Linked DNA regions of Desulfopila inferna. Each later gene encodes a partner of the first gene's protein in a complex. Links are inferred from orthologs where the notes say so. Each region holds a gene or a part of one and is shown in the gene's direction. Other genes may lie near its edges. The genes, in order: dnaX and holB.

Region 1 (10,284 bases):
TATTTCAGCATCGGATTTTATCAGACGAATCCAGTTAACCAGCAGATCACCATTGACGAAACGGGCATCACCCAGACTTTTTTGCAATTCCGCATAGGAACGGGCGGTAAAGTAATAGGCATCCATCTCAACCCCGATTGTCCTGCTGCCCCAGCCGCGCTCTCGAATTCTGTCTCCGACAAAATTGAGAGGGTGACGCTCGAGCGACTGAACATATCGATCCGGATATCCGATAATATTTTCCTCATCCAGAAAGGTTGTGTGCCTGGCTCCGGCCGCGTCCATGCCGCGACCGATCCACAAAGGCCGCTCCTCGTCAACGGCCAGCACCACGCATTGGGGAACATAGAAAGACCAGCCGTCGTAACCGGTGAGATAGTTCATATTGGCGGGATCGGAAACCACCAGAACCTCCACACCAGCCTTTGACATGCTTATTTTAGTCTTTTCAATCCTTTGCAGATATTCGCCTTCTTTAAAAAGTGTCAATGCCGTATCTCCTTGAATTTGAATAGCCTGTTTCACCTGAATGTTACCTTAAACCCATCCACGCAGCTTCATCGCTTTTTCCAGCATCTTCAGGGCATGAATCCAGGCGCCATCCCTCAGGGAAACGCCTCCTGCCTCTGCAGCCCGCTGCGCCGCACATCGATACGCCTCGAGGATACGGTTTTCCAGCTGTTTATTGACCTTCTCCAAATCCCAATACTGATCGGTAAGCCCTTGGGTTCTCTCAAAATGGCAGACAGTAGCTCCACCGCTGTTGGCAACAACATCGGGTACTATAATCACACCCTTGTCATGAAGAATGGCATCGGCTTCGGTGGTCACCGGGCCATTGGCACCCTCCACGATCAGCCTGGCTTTGACGCCGGCTGCATTTCCCTGATGAATCACGCTCTGTACTGCTGCCGGCACCAGGATATCGCAATCCAGGGCGAACAGCTCTTCGTTGGAGACCGGTGTAGCTCCAGGAAAACCCTCAACCTTTCCGGTTTTGGCTACATGCTCACGCAGGCCGGCGATATCAAGACCACCCTCGGCATAAATGCCGCCGTAGACATCGCTGACGGCGACAATGCGGCAACCGGTTTGCATCAACAGATCGGCAAGAGCCGAGCCAACCTGACCAAATCCCTGTACCACCGCTGTAGATCCGCTGACATCCAGCCCCATATCCTTTGCCGCCGCCATCAGCGTAATGAAAACACCGCGTCCTGTGGCCTCTTCACCACCCAGAGAGCCACCGAGAATCGCCGGCTTATCGTTGAGCGCCGCCGGACAGTGCTGACCGGTTATCTGCTCATACTCATCCAGCATCCAGGCCATGGCCTGCTCGCCCGTACCGATATCGGCACCGGGGACATCGGCCCAGGGACCCTTAGGCTGAAGATTTCTGATAAAGGCCCGAACCAGCTGCTCCATATCCCGTGAACTGAGCTTTGAGGGATCAGCCTTGATGCCGCCCTTGGCTCCGCCGGCGGGAATTGCTGCAGCACAATGCTTGACCGTCATAAACAGTCCCAGCGCCTTGATCTCGTCCAGGGACAGATCGGGACGAATCCGGGTACCGTTGCGGAACGGTCCGAGCGCGTCGCAATAATGCACGCGATAGGCCTGGAATACCTGGAAACTGCCGTCTTCCAATTTGAGGGGAATACGAAACTGCTGTATACGCTTGGGCTCCTGAAGAATATCGAGCACACGCGGATTGATCCCGCCTAGTTTTCCGGCGCGATTAAGCGTCTGAATTGCTACCTGAAATACATTGTCCATGAGTCAGTTCTCCTGTAATGTCAAACTTCGCTGTGTTAAAAACAGCGCTGAGGGCTAAATTGAGATCATACCTTGGCAGGTAAAATAAGATCTGCCGCACCTTTGGGAGAGGTCTTGAGATCCGGTGCATGACGGGCCATTATCTCCTGAATTACAGAGGCCATTTTCACCTTCTCCCGAATCAGGTTGGCATGAAACTCTTCGGTTACCCATGGCTTATAGATATCAGCCTCCGATGTTCCCGGCTCTATCTTGAAATAGACAGGTGAGGCTACACGGGCAATTTCCGGAGTTTCATAAATTCTGTACATACCGCCGAATTCATCAACAATGATGATATAGACATCCAGAGGTATATCCACCGCCTTCCTGATGCTGGAGAGAATAGGCAGTGATACGTCGGAAATGGGATTCATGGAGTTGACTCCCATGTTTTCAATCACTTTTGCTCCCGCTGCACTGCAATAGCCGCCGAAGACGGAGAATTTAAAGATGGTTTCCGCAGGAATGAGACCTTCGGCCCGCATCTTGTTAAGTAGAAAAAGCACGCCCTCGTCATAAACCAGAAAGCCGCGGAACCCTGCTTCAATATTACGCATTATATCGGCAATGTGATACGAAATATTGTCGGAGCCGCGCAGCCGGAAGCCCTGCAGGCCACCCTCCCGATTAGACATCTCTTTGGAGCCTGTATCCCAGCCTTTACGATGCCCCACGGTCATGACTACCTCGATCTTTTCGTCACGCGCCATCTGGGCTATATCCCTGAGTTCCGCCATGTCGCAATAGGTCGAACCACCAACAGTGGCAATGGCCCGATGAACGACGACATTGCGTTTTTTCGCTTCGGAAATCATTGCCTCCATGGTCGAGGCCCGCTCAACACCGGCTATTTCAATTCTCCACTTGGCACCATCGGCAAAACCTTTTTCGGATGTAGCCAGATCGTAACCGTCACGTCCCGGTATTCCTTCCTTTTCCATAAACTTCCGGATGGAGTTCAACGTCTCAGACATAATACTTTCTCCTTATACCTCTTATCTCGAGATAAAAATGATTTATAATTGGCGGCTCCTCCGCCCAAACAGCTGCCGGCAGCCCTGAAAAAAAGATTATTGCTTCAGGAGGTTCTGCAGTTTTTCCATCTCTCCATCGATCATCTTATAGGTGTGCTCATCGGCTGGAAATTCTTTGTTCCTGGCATCGGCAACATAATTCTTGAAGGCATCGACGGTCTTGGCGCCGAGATTTTCATATTTTTTGACAAATTTCGGAGTAAAGGCCTGAAAGATACCAAGCACATCACTGCAGATCATCAGCTGCCCATCGGCTTCGACACCGGCACCGATGCTGTATACCGGAATTTTCAGAGTATCACGGATGATGCCGCAAACCTCGGGAGGAACTGCTTCGACGAGTAAGGCAAAGGCACCGGCCTCTTCAATGGCCTGAGCATCCTCGATGAGTTCCTTGGCGGCATCGGCATTGCGGCCCTGCGCTTTAAAACCACCCTGCTGTCCGGAGCTCTGCGGCGTCAATCCGATATGGCCCATGACCAGCATACCGCCATCGGCAATAGCCTTTATCTGCGGGCAGACCCGTTTTCCACCCTCGAGTTTGATGGCATCGACGGCGGCCTCTTTATGAAAACGTCCGGCATTGCGTACCGCTTCTTCAACACTTACCTGATAGGAGAGAAAAGGCATGTCTCCGATTATAAAGGTGTTGGGAGCTCCGCGCCTTACTCCTTCACAGTGATAAATGCACTGATCCATGGTCACCGGCACCGTGCCGCTGTACCCATAGATGCACATCCCCAGAGAATCGCCGACCAGGATCATGTCCATGCCCGCTTCCTCGGCAAATGAAGCGGTCCAGTAATCATATGCGGTGATCCAGACTGCCGTTTTCCGTTCCGCTTTCATCTGATCCAACTGAATACGTGATAATTTTTTCTTACTCATCTTTTTTCCTCCTGATAGGATTACATTCTTGCTGCAGGATGCTCAGCTTCTGTTTTCTCGGGAGCCCCGGTCTTCCGTTCAAGCCTATGACAGACAGCAAGCAGCTTTTCCTGAATATTCTGTATTTTTTCTACGGACATCCTCTGCGTAGGCCCGGAAACGCTCATCGCATAGGTTGGTCGCCCGGCATAATCCAATATCGGCGCGGCTACACATCTCAATCCCAGACTGAGTTCTTCATCGTCAACAGCATATCCCTGTCGGCGAATCTTGTTAATCTCGTCTTTCAATTGCTGCGCTGTAATGATTGTATTGGGTGTAAATGAGGTGAATTTCACCGACTGCAGATAATTTTCCAGCTCAACCTCCGGCAGAAAAGCCAGGATGGCCTTGCCAAGACCTGTACAATAAGCGGGTGCCTGTGCGCCAAGTCCCAGATCCATGCGCAGGATCTCCGTGCTGTCTATTTTATCCAGATGAACGATGGCTCCCCTGTCCCAGTGACCGAGATTGACTGTTTCTTTAAAGGCAAGAGCAATCTCCTGCATATATGGATGGGCAAAATGGCGGATCTCAAACCGGTCGAGCGTCTTCATCCCGAGTTCGAGGGGCTTGAAAGTTAGACAGAATTTCCCTTCCGGAGTTTTTTCGACATAGCCCAGATCGCGCAGGGTACTGATAAATCGGTGGCCCGCCGCCCTGTTGGTCTCAAGATGTGCGGCTACCTGAGATGCGGACAACTCACCCTCTTCGGCAAGAAGCTCGAGAATACGCAGACCTTTTGCCAAAGAAGAAACAAAATAATATTTTTCATTTTTTGCCGTCATCACACCTCCCGCTGCAACAATGGTTCCGACACCAGCACTTCTATTGTCGGAGTTGATCGCACTTGTCACACTATTTGTGACATCGTCTCTTTATTTGTGACATGCAAGAAAAGATACGTGATCCCCTAATGCTTGTCAAGCAATTTTTTAGTACCTGATTAAACGGAAATTTAATTACTTGGATTAAAAAACAGCGATGATTGTCGCAGGCGGGAATGGAAAAGGGTGCAAGCAATCTGCGATCTTGCTTGCCGCAGCAGGATCTTGACTGGATGGACTGAAGTCAGTAAGCGAAGTTATAGAAAAGCATTGACTCCGGGCTATTTATAGATGGAAACGGTATACATTATTTCGTTTCGCAACGTATCAGTAACGACGATTTGCATGTGGTACGGCAAGTCGCCGTTCCAGATCTACAACGCCGCAGTTCAAGCTTTCTTCAGAGTCGCTATTTGTTCCTACGCCAATGGGGATGCCTGATGCCAAGCTTGCGAATCTTGTAATTGAGGGCTCTTGGACTGATTCCGAGTCTGCCGGCAGCATTTTTCTGCACCCAAAGCGACTCCTCCAGAACACGCAGGATCAATTCTTTTTCCTGGCCGGCCAGTGAGATACCAGCTTCAGATTGTAATTCCGAAGTACCGCTGAACTCTTTTTCTTCGTCCGTTACCGATTTTTGCGGAGTTGGGGCGCCGTTGCCGGGCAGCAGAAGATTGTGGGCGGTGATCTGTCTGCCATCTGTCAGAATGACGGCACGCTCTATGGTATTGGCCAGCTGCCGTATATTGCCCGGCCAGCCATAGGATTGGATTCTGGCCAGCGCATCGCTGTGGAAACCCATGATTTCTTTCCGGGTCGACTGGCAGCATTTCTTCAGAAGGATGTTGGCCAGGGGAATAATGCAGAGATCCCTTTCCCGCAAAGGCGGCAGTCTGACCGGCAGGACATTGATCCGGTAATAAAGGTCTTCGCGAAAGAGGCCCTTTTCTATCTGGCTGATCAGGTTCTTGTTGGTGGCCGCAATAACGCGTACATCGACATTGATCGTTTTGTTCCCGCCAACCCGCTCAAAGGCCTTTTCCTCCAGAACCCTCAGCAGTTTAGTTTGCAGGGCGATGCTCATCTCCCCTATCTCATCGAGAAAAATGGTGCCGCCGCAGGCTTGTTCGAACCGCCCGACACGCTGCTTGTCGGCACCGGTAAAAGCACCTTTTTCATGACCGAAGAGTTCTGACTCGAGCAGCGCCTCCGGAATATTGGCACAGTTGATTTTCACAAACGGTTTTTTCTTTCGCGGAGAATTAAAGTGTACTGTGCCGGAGAGGAAACTCTTGCCGGTTCCGGTTTCCCCGGTTATCAGGATGGTGGAGTCCGTCTGGGCGAATTTCTGCAGGCTTACCAGAACTTCCCGCATGCTGTTGCTGAAGGCGATAACATCGCCAAAATCATAAACCACATCCTGTCTTCTTCGATGATAATCGATTTCAAATTTCTGTTCCTTGCTCTCTATGGCCTTCCGCATGGCCACGGCAAGGCGTGTTTCCGTTAACGGATGAACTAAAAAATCGGAAGCTCCCCGATTCATCGCCTGTACGACAACGTCAGCTCTTTCCGATTTGCTGGTGATGATAATAGGAGTATAAGGACTCTTCCGGTGTGCATATTCGAGGAGTTCCATATTGTGGCCATTTTGAGAATTGATCTCCAGAAAGATCAGGTCGAACTGGCGCCGGTCAAGCTCTACTTGAAAATCCTTCGCTTCCGATTTAAAGATGAGGTCGGACTGCCCAAATAAAGCTGGATCAATCGGAGCAACATTTTGCGGTTCGTACATCAATATTGTATACATTGTTTTATTACAACAGGGTAATTTATGTTTCCAATTTGTAATTGGCCTCTTTATCTTATAAGCAAGAACGGCCATAAATGCAAATAATGGTAACACAACTTTCTACAATTTTTTTCGATTGATGAATATAATATGGACAATATCACGAAAGATGAGTACTGGATGGAATTAGCCCTGCACCAGGCAGTACTTTCCAGAGAAGGCGGCGAGGTTCCCGTCGGCGCGGTGCTTATCAGAGACGATCTACTTCTGGCCGAAGCAGGCAACATGCCGATATCGACGAATGATCCTACCGCCCATGCCGAAATTCGCGTATTGCGCCAGGCTGCGGCAAGAATTGGCAACTATCGTTTGCCGGACACTACCCTCTACGTCACCCTGGAACCCTGCCCCATGTGCGCCGGGGCAATTCTTCACGCCCGCGTCCGCCGTGTTGTTTTCGGCGCTGCGGACCCTAAAACCGGGGCGTTGACATCACGTTATACCATGGGCAGCGACGGCCGCTTCAACCATACCCTGAAAATCAGCAGAGGAGTTCTGGAAGAGAGATGCGCCTTGTTATTGAAAGATTTTTTCGCTGGCCGCCGCAAAAAATGTCCGTGAACAATTTTTGCCGATGGACTACTTTTTCATTGAATAATTTGATTACACGGTTTACATACAGGCTCACAATTTTATATTGATTGATACAGAGAAACGGAGAGGTGACCGAGTGGCTTAAGGTGCACGCCTGGAACGCGTGTGTACGAGAGTACCGTGAGTTCGAATCTCACCCTCTCCGCCAGAAAGTGTTTGTCCAGGAATGGGCAGACGCCAGCCAAGATTTGGTGTGATAGCCGGGTCCTGTGCAACGAAGAATCACGAACTCCGCCAGGTCCGGAAGGAAGCAACGGTAGTGAACCTCTTGGTGTGCTGCAGGGTTGCCCGGCTATCACTTTTTATTGCCTCCCGTCAATTCATCGTGTATTTTCCGGTAATCGCTAACGCTCAATTCCTGAAACGGTGACTCATGTCTTACCTGGTTCTCGCTCGAAAATACCGCCCCCAGTCCTTCACCGACGTCGTAGGCCAGATTCCGGTGGTCAAGACCCTGCAGAACAGCCTGTTGCGACAACGCGTCGCTCACGCCATTCTTTTCTCAGGAGTCAGGGGCGTCGGCAAGACGACACTTGCCCGTATTATGGCCAAGGCTATAAACTGCGAGAGTACCACGGAAACCCGACCGTGCAATCAATGCCGGTCATGCGCCGAGATCACAGGCGGTCATTCCCTTGATCTACACGAAATAGACGGTGCCTCCAACAGGGGCATTCAGGAAATCCGCGAGCTCAAGGAAAAGATACGCTTTCTGCCGACTTCATCGCCATACAAAATTATCATCATTGATGAAGTGCACATGCTCACTACGGAGGCCTTTAACGCACTTCTAAAGACACTGGAAGAGCCGCCGGCGCATGTCTATTTCATGTTCGCCACCACCGAACTGCACAAAATCCCCATTACCATCCTTTCCAGGTGCCAGCGCTACGAACTCAAGAGAGTCAGCACAACTGACCTGACGACTCATTTTCAAAAAATCGCAAATTCGGAAAAGGTATCCCTGGACCCGGCCGCGCTGGCCCTCATCGTCCGGGAAGCCGAGGGATCGGTCAGAGACGGCCTGAGCCTGCTGGACCAGATGTTCTCCTTCGGCGATAATACCATCAGCCATGAAGATGTCATTGAGGTACTCGGTCTGATCGACAGGAATACCCTGATGACCATCACCAGGGCTCTTCTCGCCGAAGACCGGGTAACCGCGCTGAAAGCACTGGAAGGCGCCTTCGACTACGGCATCGACATAAAACGATTCACTTCGGACCTGCTCGAATGTTTCAGGACTGTGCTTCTGGTCAAGCTGGGGAACTGCGGAGAACTTATAGACCTGCCGGAAGCTGAAATCACCGACTTCGGCAAAATCGCAGCCGAGTATTCCTTCGAAACCATCCATTTCAAACTTGACCTGCTCATGAAGGCAACAGAGGAGCTGCGCTTCACCACCCAGCCCCGGCTTGCCCTGGAAACAGCTTTTCTTAAAATTATCGAAGCCGGCAATGTCATCCCCGTTACCGCACTTTTGAGCAAGATCGAGAACCTCATGGCCACACTTCCGGCAGAGCGTGAGGTTGCCGACAGCACGGATCCCGGCAAAAAAAAAACTGAACCCGAACGGGATACGCCGTTAACTCCAGCACAGCCTGAACTTCAGCCGCCGTGGCATGAAGTGCCTCCGCTATCGGATGAGGAGCCGCCGCTCCCCGAAGAACCGGATTGTTCTGCCCCACCACAAGAATCATCCGTAAGGACTCCTGACACCGAGCCGCCCAAAGCGCTGCCGCCGCAGGAACAACCAGTGCAAACCGAAGAGACTCCCGCAGTACCGGAACCACACCCGCACATCCGTGATGTCCGCAAGGACTGGATGGAATTCACCGCTTATGTCAAGGAGCGCAAGGTGTGGATGGCCCAGGACCTCCAGCGCGCCGCTTCCGCCAAAGAAGTAGAAGGCGAACTGCACCTGCACTACAACGATCCGGCCATCTGCACATTACTCAGAAATAAGAATAACCGTAAGCTGCTTACCGAATTCGTCCTTGATTTTTTCCAAAAAGACCTCACTGTACGGTTTATACTCCCGGACTTGAGCAACGGCAAGGATGACGATGATTCGGAGAGTCCGCACAGAAAACGACAGCAGCTTACCCATGACCCGCTGGTGCAGATGGCGGTAGAGATTTTCAACGGCCAGATAGGGGATATTCGAATAGGCCCACGAAGCAGATAACAACAAATGTGAGTGAAAATATTATGGACTTACAAAGCATTATGCAGCAGGCTCAGCAGATGCAGGCCAAAATGGCGGAGATTCAGGAACAGCTCGCCTCTAAAACCATCACCGGCAGCGCCGGCGGCGGCATGGTCAATGTGATCGTCAATGGCAAGGGCGAGGTTCTTTCCATGACCATTGAGGACGCCATTCTCTCTGCCGAAGAAAAAGAGATGCTCCAGGATCTTATTGTCGCCGCCACCAACGATGGTTTGCGCAAGGCCAAAGAGCTCGGCAAGGAAGAGATGAAGCAGCTCACCGGCGGCCTCAACCTTCCCGGTCTCTCCAATATGTTTTAGGATATTATGCAAATCGTTCCCCCGGCCCTCGATAGGCTCATCCAGGGATTTTCCACACTCCCCGGCATCGGCAAAAAAACAGCAACCAGGCTGGCTATGCATGTTCTCAGGCGTTCACCGGCAGAGGCCGGCGAGCTGTCTTCCGCCCTTGCCGCCCTGCACGGCTCGATCCAGCTGTGTTCCAGCTGTTTCGCCTTTTCCGAAAATGACCCTTGCGTCATCTGCGGAGATGCGCGCAGAACCGCGGAACTTGTCTGTGTGGTGGAACAGGCGGGTGATCTCATGGCCATTGAGAAAACCGGGATTTTTCGCGGACACTATCATATCCTGCACGGCGTTCTCTCGCCCATAGACGGCATCGGACCCGACGAGATAAAAACACGGGAGCTGATCGCCCGCTCCCGAAACGGGGTGGTCAAGGAGGTGCTCATCGCCACAAGCTCAACCGTTCCAGGAGAAGCAACCGCTTCCTATCTGATCGACAAGCTGCACGATCTTGATGTCAAGGTCACCCGTCTGGCTTATGGCATCCCCATGGGTATGGACATAAAATATGCTGACAGCCACACCCTTTCCCGGGCAATAGAGGGCAGACTTGCCGCCTTCTAGGAGGAGTGAAAAAAGCGCCAAGTATTGTGGTATTATTCTGGTAATATATTTTGGATTTTGCTTGACACCTTCTGCAAATGTTGGTAATTGAATC
Region 2 (10,291 bases), on another replicon or contig:
AGCGGCTGCGGAAATTTCAGTCGGCAAAATCAGATAAGAGGTGAAGACAGTGGGAGAGAGCGAAATGTTCTCTCCCATTTTTGCTTTTAGAGGTTGAAAAAGAAGGTCCTTCAGTTTATAGAGCTGGAGGAGTATATGGATTTCATGAAAACTCGTCTGGAGTACGATATGCCTTTTGTCCCGCGATTCGCAATTATCCTCACCCTTGGACTTTTGCTGTTCACCACTGGATGCTACAACAAGCCCGTGCGTCACCTGGCTTCCGATGCCGTTCTTATCGAGGCCGGCAGTTCAACCCGTAATGACGTTCTCACCTACCTCGGTGAACCTGATATTCAGCGGCGGTTGCCGAGCGGCGAAGAAGAGTGGATCTATATTGAGGAAATGACCTCTGATCTTCAGAGAGTCCCACTGGCCGGTGGTTATTTCAAAGGCAAGGGCCAAGAGAGGATATTAATTGTTCTGAGCAATGATATCGTGCAATCCTGTGAATTCAGGGAATTCGGGACAGATGAATTTGATTGGTCCGATACCTATTCCCCGCAAGAGAAAACCGAGTGATTGACTGTTATGGTACCATCCGCCAGCGTATGGTGCAGGAACAGCTGGTCTCCCGAGGTATTACCGATGCACCGACCCTGCAGGCCATGAGTGAGGTGCCGCGGCATCTGTTTGTTGAAGATGCCATGCGTGCGCGGGCATACGGTGACTATCCCCTGCCTATCTCTGCAGGACAGACCATCTCCCAGCCTTATATCGTGGCCCTGATGACGCAGATGCTGGGTCTTTCCGGTACGGAAAAAGTGCTTGAAGTCGGAACGGGATCGGGATACCAGGCTGCTGTTTTGTCACGAATGTGCGCACGCGTCTATACTGTTGAGAGGATTAATCAGCTTCTCGCCTCCTCCCGCAAGGTCTTCGATATTCTGCGCTATTACAATATTATCGCCAAGCTGGATGACGGCACCATGGGATGGCCGGAGAACGGACCCTACGATGCCATTATCATAACAGCCGGAGGCCCTGAGATTCCATCACCTTTAGTCGACCAGCTGGCGGACTCCGGCAGGATGGTGATCCCCGTGGGCAACCAAGAGGTCCAGGAACTTCAGCTTCTTACCAAAAATGAAGACGGAATCAAGATAGAACGGCGGGACAAGGTTCGTTTTGTTGATTTGATAGGAAAATATGGCTGGTCGGATTGAGATGAGAAGCAGAGGGGTTTTAAGACGGTTGTATGATGTCTGTATGGAGTGGCTGGAGGGGCCCTACGGCGTCTATGTGCTGTTTGCCATTGCCTTTGTCGAATCCTCCTTTTTCCCTCTGCCGCCTGACGTCTTTCTGATAGCGCTCTGCATAGCACTGCCAAAGAAATCTCTCAAATATGCGGCAATCTGTGCGGTCGGTTCAGTTTTGGGCGGCGCCTTCGGCTATGGTCTTGGCATGTGGGCCATGGAGGGTGTCGGTCGGCCGATCATTGACTGGTATGGCCTTGCCAATAAATATGATGAGGTGCAGTTTCTCTATAAAGAGTATGATGTCCTGGCAATTTTCGCTGCCGGCTTTACCCCATTGCCCTATAAGCTTTTCACCATCACCGCCGGAGCGTTCGAGCTGGACTTTCTCAGGTTTATGCTGGTTTCACTGCTGGCCCGGTCCGCCAGATTTTTCCTGGTTGCCATTTTTATCTATTATCTTGGTGCACCGGTAAAAGTGTATATAGACCGCTACTTCAATATTCTCTCGGTTGTTTTCCTGGTGCTGCTGATTGGAGGATTTGCGGCGATTAAATATCTCCTCTAGCCTGTACTTCTATCGACAAAGACCAATTCACCGGCAGTGGAAAGCTCTTCTGCGAATCTATAGTCCCGATAGTGGAATTGTTTCAGTTCGGCGCTGCTCTGCAACCTGTTCCTGATTATGTAGTTCGCCATAGCGCCGCGGGCCTTTTTGGCATGGATGGCAATGGTTTTCAGGGTGCCTTTTCTCTGCTGTTTAAAAGAAACATGAATGATGGAGGCAGGCAGTTCTGCAGGTGTGACCGCCTTGAAATATTCATTTGAAGCGAGATTGACAATTTCAGTAATCTTTGTCCCGGCAAGATGGCGTTTCAGTAACATGTTGATATCATCACGCCAGTAGTCATAGAGACTTCTTTTTTCCTCCGGACGAAATTTGCCGCCCATCTCCAGTCTGTAGGGTTGAATGAGGTCGAGCGGCCTGAGGATGCCGTAGAGAGCCGAGAAAATGCGGAGATGTTGTTGAGCAAATTGAAAGTCGTCATCGCTGTAGCCATCGGCATCGATTTCAGAGAACACATCGCCGCGAAAGGCGAGCAGGGCGGGGCTGCCGCTCTCCATCCCGGCCGCAATCTTGAATTGCGAGTAACGCTCACGGGTCTTTTTCGCCAGCTGTTCGCTAATCTTCATCACCTTGCCGATTTCCGCGGCATCGAGTCGTTTCAGCTGCGCCGCCAGAGCATCTGTCCTGTCGAGCATTTCCGGCTGGGTTGCCAGGGCATGGTGATATCCCGATTCCTGGGTTTTGGAGGGTGAGAGAAGCAGCAGCATGAGGTTTCCCTGGTCTTGGCTGTATTGATGATGTACTCGTAATCAGCTGGATACAATCTTTATCGCAGAGTCCATCTTGATAACTTCGATGACTTTTTGCGGGAGCGGCTTCGGCCTTCAGGATTTTTATTCGGGCGGCCAGCAGCTTCAGCATTGAGGTCGGGCTTTTTACGACGTTATCAGTTTTTGAAGCTGTGAATCGGTGCCGGGATTCTGCCGCCCCAAGCCACGAACCGGCTCGACTTGCCGACATTGCGCACTTCCATAATGGGACTGGCGCCGAACAATCCGCCGAAACTGACGTGTTCCCCGGCTTCCTTGCCGGGCACCGGAATGAGGCGTGCCGCCGTGGTTTTGTTGTTAACCATGCCGATTGCCATCTCATCGGCAATTATTGCAGAAATGGTATCGGCATCGACGGATCCGGGAATGGCGATCATGTCCAATCCCACGGAGCAGACGCAGGTCATGGCTTCCAGTTTTTCCAGACAGAGTTCGCCTCGCCCGACCGCTTCGGCCAGTACTGCATCTTCCATCACGGGAATAAAGGCGCCGCTAAGCCCCCCCACGGATTTGCTGGCGAAGATACCACCTTTTTTTACAGCGTCGTTGAGCATGGCGACGATGGCAGTGGAGCCCGGAGCACCAATGGCATCGACCCCGAGAATATGGAGGATTTCACCGACGCTGTCGCCGACTGTTGGAGTAGGGGCCAGCGAGAGATCGACGACGCCGAACTCGATCCCCAGCTCTCTGGAGACCTGTCTGCCGACGAGTTCTCCGCAGCGGGTCACCCTGAAGGTCGTCTGTTTGATTTCTTCGGCAATGTCGTCGAGAAGCAGATTTGTCGCGCCCTTGTTGGCAATGAGCCGCTCCAGAGAACGGGCGATAACGCCGGGGCCGCTGACTCCGACGTTAAGAACGGCGTCGGCTTCACCAGTTCCATGAATAGCTCCGGCCATGAAGGGATTGTCTCCCGGCTGATTGCAGAACACTACAAATTTTGCCGCCCCAAAACCGTCTGCGTCACGGGTTCCCTCGGCCAGATCCTTGACGGTCTGTCCAACCATGGCCAGGGCATCCATGTTGATCCCCTTGCGGCTGCTGGCGATATTGATGGAGGCGCATACCTTGTCTGTGATCGCCAGTGCTTCCGGAATAGAGAGGATGTACTCTCTGTCGGATTCGGTGAGGCCCTTTTCCACCTGGGCTGAAAATCCGCCGAGAATATCAACACCCGCCGCTCCCGCCGCCCTCTCCAGAGATAATGCCAGCTCGATAAAACCGCCACGGTTGAAACCGGCGCCGACCAGGGCTATGGGAGTGACGGAGATGCGCTTGTTGACCACCGGAATGCCCAATTTCCTGCCGATCCTGTCGCAAGTGGGTACAAAATCCTGGGCCAGCAACCTGATTTTCTTTTCAATATTCGCACAGGTCGTGGTGACGTCACCGCTTCGGCAGTCGAGGAGGTTGATGCCCATGGTGACCGTACGCACATCGAGGTTTTCCTTCTGTATCATTTCAACTGTTGCAAGGATCTGATCCGAACGTAACATCTACATCCTCCTGATAAGTGAGACCGGTAAAGCTGTAAAAAGTATCGTGCTGGTAAGTGTCTTAGACCAAGGTCACTTCATGGGTCACCCTGAATATATCGTAGTGCTGCATCATGACATGCAGCCCGGCTTCCTCGGCGTAACGGTCTAGCTCCTCCCGCATATCCTTGATGGATTCGATCTCACTGAGGTCAAGCTGCAGGACCATGGTGTATTTGCCGTCTGTGAGGGTCGTCGATAAATCGAGGATGTTGATGTTTCGTGCATAGCAGAAGGAGCTGATGCCGAAGACCAAACCGCTTTGATTTTTCCCTTGAGCCGTGACGATGTATGTTTTTGGAGGCAAAGAGGTCTGGCAGACTTCAATAGGTGAAGTCATCAGTTTGACGATGACGTCAAACTTGTTCTCCGCTTTGATATGGGAGAGTTTGGCGATGACATCCTCCGGGGTAACGGCCTCGTCAAAAGTGGCGATCAGGATCATGGTCAGATAGCCGCAGAGAATAGACTGTTCGAGATTGGCCAGATCGCCGTTGAGCTCAAATATCGCTCCGGTAACGTCGGCTATTATTCCGGGTCTGTCTTTAGACATAACAGATACAATCATCTGTCTCTCCATACTGTGCTTCTCCTTTATCTTTGCGGTGTTGAAGAGTTGAAGGTAAAAAGAACGGCATTATAATCACGCTCTGTGATACTTGTAAACAACAATAGCGATCATTGGCGGGGAAATTAGCTGGTAGGCGGTGGGATGAGGGATGAAGACTTTCTTGCCGATCAGCGGGCAAAAGGGAACTGTCGCTTTGCCACGGTCGCCTGCGCTTTCCTTCCATCCAGCATTTTTCTAAGAATATTCAGCTCGGCTTGTGCATGTCTGAGTTCTTCCTTGATTTTTTCCTTATCCTCATAGTCCGCATTCTTCAGCTGTTCTTCAAGCTTATACACTTTGCTTTGGCTTTTGTATACTTCCTGGGCGATGGCTCGTATGGACATGGTACCTCTTTTAGTACCTTGCAGCTTGTTTTCTTGTTTTTTTTGCAGAAAACAAGCTGTCTAAAGGTTCTTGCCAGCTCAGCTGGGTTAAAATATTTTCCTAGAAACCTGTCTGCCGGTGCAGCCTGATCAGTATTCGGCCAGAGCCAGTTCCACCATTTCCCTTACCTGGGAATTATCATCGTTTTTCATTTTCATTATAAGCTCTTTGGCCTCTGCGGTCCCGATTATTCCCAGGATTCCAACGGCTTCTCCTCTGATCAGCGGCGAAGTACTGTCGAGGGCGTGGCAAAGAGAAGGAATTGCCCGGGCGATCAATTCTCTGCCGGTGGCTTGAAGATCTTCAAAGACGATGGTGAGTCCCAGACGAACGTTGAATCTTTCATCCTGCAGCAACTCTCCTGTCCAGGATAAATAGCGGGGCTCTCTTCTAAACATGGCCGCGATATTGTCTGCATGGCCCATTTCGAGAAAATCGCCGATCACCTTCTTGAGCTCGGTGTCGCTGACGTCATTCATAGCGGGGATCCTTATGAGCTGAGGCCGAGACCGATACCCGAACCGATAAACAGTGAGGCGAAGATACGGCTCATTATTATTTGCGTCCTGCTATTCCGCCTTCCGGCCCCGCTTCCGGCACTTAACCGCGCATAGACGGAGAGGCAGATAAAAGAATAGGTCATGAAGGTCACCACCAGGATGGCGAACTGAGGCACAAGGGCAAAGTTATGATCGATAAATTGCGGAAAAAGTGCTGTGGTGAAAGCTATGGCCTTGGGATTACTGAGAGCGACCATCAGTCCCTGGCTGTACATCTTTATGCCGCTTGCTCTTTTTGCAGCAGAGCTCTTCCACCCATATGCCACGGGGGTCGCGAAACCCCGTTTCCATAGTCTGATTCCGAGATAGATGAGGTAGAGTGCGCCCGCTCCTTTGATAATGGTAAAGGCCGTGGCTGAGTAGAGAACCAGGGCACCGACCCCCAGAACCGAGAGCAGCGACATTATGAAGAGGCCGCTTATGTTGCCGAGAATGGTATAGATTGTGCGTTGGCGGCCACAACTGATACTGTGGGTGGCGACCAGCAGAACGGCAGGGCCCGGAGTTATGGTAGCCACCAGCGCAATTGATGAAAAAAGGAGCCAGCTTTCCAGGTCCATCGGCAACTCTCTTTAAAAAAATTATTCAGAACTTGATGGACTCGCAAGAACAGTCAATTCCGGGAACCTTCAATGACTTTTACGAGATCAATATACCTTCCCTATAGCTTACTAATACACCACCTCAGAGGAAAAATCATCCAACTCCTCGGGAAATTTTCAGCGGTCCTCTCATTTGATGAATTTAGCCTTAGAAATGTCCGTTAATCGGATGAGCTGAACTCTCCTACTCGATCCTTTCCCTGATAATTTTGCAGATCGGTTGATTGTTCCATGGAGACTGTTATTTTTGATGCCGGGCAGGTGTCAACAGTTAACCGAATACATTTTCTGTTACGAAAAGGTATGTGAGTGGGGAAGTCTGTTTCAGGAAGAAAGAAGCGGTTAAACGGGCTTGTTCCATATTTTTTTGGCGCAGTAAAGCCAGCGATGCTTGAATAGTGTCAGGCATAAAATTGTAAGTTGACTAAATGTCAATAACATAACTCATTCAGGTTTCGATATATGAAAAAATAAAATGGAATAACTTATTGATAGACATTAATGTCAACAAAACATCGTGGACATTGTACTGAAAAAAATATTCCAGCAAAATAGCCAGCCGCGGCAAAGATAAATATGGAAATAGAAGTTATAGATTGTTAGATGTGTCAATTGCGAGATGATTTCTGACAATATACCAGAGTGTCGAAGCATTCATAAATAAGTCTAGAACGAAAGGACCCATACTTGACAATAGTGCAGCGACGTATCAGTATTGTTGGGGATATAGCCCTCTTCGTTTCTCTGGAAGGGGAATCTGTTGAAAAAAAAGGGCATTTTTGGTAGCTGCAGAGTATATTACAGGACTTTGACTCCGGCTGGATTGAATCGCGAATGGAGCCGGGCTTCTTGAGCAGGATATAAGTGCCCGGGTTTTGACGGCCTACATTTCTTTTCAAGGTGCCCGAACCGGCGAAGGGAGTAGTATCGACAAAGAGCACTTATGGAAATATTCAATGAGGAAAATTAAATATATAGATAGTCTGCAGGAAGGGGAGAGAATCGAAGACATATTTCTGGTAAAATCCTCGAGGCTGGCGGAGACCCGGGCGGGTAAGGCCTATCTCCTTCTTGACTTGACGGATAAGAGCGGAGAAATTGGCGGTCCGGTCTGGGACAATGCTGAAGAGATTGCTGAAATCTGCCGGACAGGCTGCTTCATTCGCCTCAAGGGACAGGTACAGTCCTATCGCGATAAACTGCAGCTTCGCATTGAAGATGTTGCTGCCGTCGCCAAAGAGGATATCTCGCTGACGGATTTTGTTCCGGCCACCAACCTGGATCTGGAGGAGATGTCCCGGCAAATCCAGAAAACTGTAGCCTCTGTTGACAATAGCTGGGTGCGGAAACTGCTTAACAGGTTTTTTAAAAAAGGCGATATCTGGGAGAAATTTCAGACGGCGCCGGCAGCTAAAGGCATCCATCATGCCTATGCCGGCGGATTGATGGAACACTGTCTGTCCATGGCCAAGGTAGCCGACATGCTGGCGGCTCATTATCCCGGAGTAGACAGATCAATTTTACTGGCCGGCGTGCTGCTTCATGATATCGGTAAAATCATGGAACTGAAGGAGCAGGTGGGGCTGGTGGACTATACTTCCCCCGGAAGGCTGAAGGGTCATCTGGTGATGGGCAGCGAAATGGTGGCACAGGAAGCAGCCAAAATCAACGATTTTCCCGAAGAGTTGCTCCTCCAGATTCAACATCTTATCCTCAGTCACCACGGTAGGCTGGAGTTCGGCTCGCCGGCCGTTCCCATGACTCCGGAGGCCTTTGTGTTAAGTTTTATCGACGATCTTGATTCTAAAATGAACCTCATCGAGCAACTGCGTCGAAAGCGGAAGGACAAGGGAGTGCAGTGGACCGAATATCAGAGATCGCTGGAAAGGTTTCTCTTCCTTGGTCCGCTTGATGAGCAGGAAGCCGGGCAGGAGAAGAACGATGCCGTACAACAGCACATTCAAAAAACGCTTTTTTAGGGCGGAATTATTGTGAACTCCCCGTTTACAGAGCTTCTTGGACAGCAGAGGGCCAAATCGCTACTTGGCAGGTCGCTCTCTTCCGGCAGAATCGGCCATGCCTACCTTTTCAGGGGGCCGGACGGTGTGGGCAAGAAACTTTTTGCCGAGGCCATGGCCAAAGCACTGAATTGCCGGACATCGGGCCCTGCAGAATCTTGTGGTCACTGCCTTTCCTGCAGGAAATTTCTTTCAGGAAATCATCCTGATTACACTGTTGAATCCCCTGAAAAGGGATCCATAAAGATTGAGCGGGTGCGGCAGCTGTGCAAGTCGCTCTCCTACCCCCCCTACGAGTCGGAAAGACGCATTGTCGTCATCGAGGATATTCACACAATGCGGGCCGAGGCTGCCAATAATCTGCTCAAGACGCTGGAAGAGCCTCCGCCGGGCAATGTTCTGATTCTGACTGCGGAAGCTTCGAAGAATATATTGCCGACTATCAGCTCCCGATGTCAGATAATACCTTTTTTCCCGCTCAGCTCTGCAGAGACCATGTCCATTCTGCAGAATGGATCGCATCTGGATGAAGAACAGAGCTCTCTTCTGGCAAGGCTCTCCGAGGGCAGCCCCGGGCAGGCGCTTCTGCTCCACCACGCCAATGTGCTGGAGACCTGGAGGAAAGTTGAGGAGGTTTTGGATGATCCGAAGTTCAGGGAAGACCGGTACGGTGGCCTTATTTTAGATGTAGCCCGGCAGATGGCGGAATTGAAGGAAAATCTCTTGCCGCTGCTTGGTCTGTTGCGCATTCGGTTGCGGGATCTTCTGGTTTCCCGTCTGGATAAAGGTGAGAAAGGGGCCGGGCGAGCCGGGCCTATGACTCTATTCTCTAAATTGCAGGCGATAGACAGGGCGGAGCAGGAACTTGCCCGGAACTGCAATCGTTCATTGGTGTGCGAAATTCTACTATTTCGGTTACAATAATTCATTGACAATTTTGTGAACACTGAAAACATATGATGGCTGATGGAAGGTCATCGGGTCAGGCTTGTAACGTTTATGTCATTTCGGCTTTTTGACTGATGATATACTGAGCAGACGCAAGGTATTTCGGCGCCCTCGGTAGAGCTTTCCCCATCATTTTATAATATATTGAGAAAAGGTAGTATTGATGTCTGAAACAGAACACCGACCGGACCTCCTCCCCGATGATCTTGAGGAAGCGAAGGTTTATTACAGGATCCGCTTTCGCAGAAACTCTCAGGAGTTTACTGCGGAAGCAACTATTGCCGGATTATCGCGGGATGACCTGATCATGGTTAAAACCGACCATGGACTGGAACCGGCGCTGATCATCGGTACGGCCCCATCATGCAGTTGCTCTAAAGGAAAACGCGGCGCCAGTTACTGCATTGCAAGATACCTGACCGATGAAGAGATTGACAGATTCGCCAATCTTCCGGCGGCCGAAGATCATGCCTTCAAGGTTTGCTCCGCTCAGATAGCTAAGCATTCACTTGATATGAGCCTGGTCAAGGTGGAAAAGTTCTTTAACGGCAGCAAGATGATATTCTATTTTACTGCTGATAACAGGGTTGATTTCCGGGAACTGGTCAAGGACCTGGTGCAGGAATTCCGCACTCGGGTGGAAATGAGGCAGGTCGGCGTACGTCACGAGACGAAGATGATCGGTGGCCTGGGAACCTGTGGAAGGGAGCTCTGCTGTTCCTCGTTTATGAAGAAATTTGATTCTGTTTCCATAAAAATGGCAAAAGAGCAGGATCTTCCACTTAATCCTTCCAAAATATCAGGAGTCTGCAATAGATTGCTGTGCTGCCTTACCTATGAGTTTGCTACCTATCATGAGCAGCGAAAAAAAATGCCCAAGGTCGGCAGCAGAGTTAAGATGGACGGCGTGGATTATAAGGTAAAACGGCAGATCCCCCTGCAGCAACTTGTGGTCGTTGTCTCGCAGAGCGGAGAGGAGCTTGTTCTGGAAGAACAGAAGT

Evidence for each region.
Region 2: dnaX (region 1) and holB share a complex: the UniProt entries of both Bacillus subtilis proteins name them as parts of the DNA clamp loading complex. The link is inferred for Desulfopila inferna from one-to-one orthologs.

What each region holds. Positions count from the first base shown.
Region 1 is NZ_JAFFQE010000007.1:245,260-255,543, reverse strand. Bases 6,872-9,832 are described here. They hold dnaX (DNA polymerase III subunit gamma/tau), read left to right. Parts: upstream 6,872-7,425; coding sequence 7,426-9,240; downstream 9,241-9,832. Other genes in these bases: recR (recombination mediator RecR), read left to right, coding at 9,588-9,832; JWG88_RS17190 (YbaB/EbfC family nucleoid-associated protein), read left to right, coding at 9,264-9,581; tadA (tRNA adenosine(34) deaminase TadA), read left to right, coding at 6,872-7,019. Outside these bases: JWG88_RS17240 (M24 family metallopeptidase), read right to left, coding at 1-489; JWG88_RS17235 (Glu/Leu/Phe/Val family dehydrogenase), read right to left, coding at 538-1,776; JWG88_RS17230 (hypothetical protein), read right to left, coding at 1,842-2,792; panB (3-methyl-2-oxobutanoate hydroxymethyltransferase), read right to left, coding at 2,889-3,740; JWG88_RS17220 (IclR family transcriptional regulator), read right to left, coding at 3,761-4,567; JWG88_RS17215 (sigma-54-dependent transcriptional regulator), read right to left, coding at 5,016-6,416; more of tadA, read left to right, coding at 6,549-6,871; more of recR, read left to right, coding at 9,833-10,190. UniProt on the Bacillus subtilis protein: Part of the beta sliding clamp loading complex, which hydrolyzes ATP to load the beta clamp onto primed DNA to form the DNA replication pre-initiation complex.
Region 2 is NZ_JAFFQE010000004.1:333,638-343,928, forward strand. Bases 7,323-10,290 are described here. They hold holB (DNA polymerase III subunit delta'), read left to right. Parts: upstream 7,323-8,315; coding sequence 8,316-9,266; downstream 9,267-10,290. Other genes in these bases: JWG88_RS12435 (3'-5' exoribonuclease YhaM family protein), read left to right, coding at 7,323-8,303; JWG88_RS12445 (PSP1 domain-containing protein), read left to right, coding at 9,454-10,290. Also shown: molecular chaperone HtpG, read left to right, coding at 1-1; JWG88_RS12390 (hypothetical protein), read left to right, coding at 136-561; JWG88_RS12395 (protein-L-isoaspartate(D-aspartate) O-methyltransferase), read left to right, coding at 591-1,205; JWG88_RS12400 (YqaA family protein), read left to right, coding at 1,189-1,803; peroxide stress protein YaaA, read right to left, coding at 1,800-2,570; JWG88_RS12410 (PFL family protein), read right to left, coding at 2,750-4,129; JWG88_RS12415 (glycine cleavage system transcriptional repressor), read right to left, coding at 4,191-4,736; JWG88_RS12420 (hypothetical protein), read right to left, coding at 4,907-5,122; JWG88_RS12425 (HEAT repeat domain-containing protein), read right to left, coding at 5,252-5,641; JWG88_RS12430 (LysE family translocator), read right to left, coding at 5,653-6,282; more of JWG88_RS12435, read left to right, coding at 7,281-7,322; more of JWG88_RS12445, read left to right, coding at 10,291-10,291. UniProt on the Bacillus subtilis protein: DNA polymerase III is a complex, multichain enzyme responsible for most of the replicative synthesis in bacteria.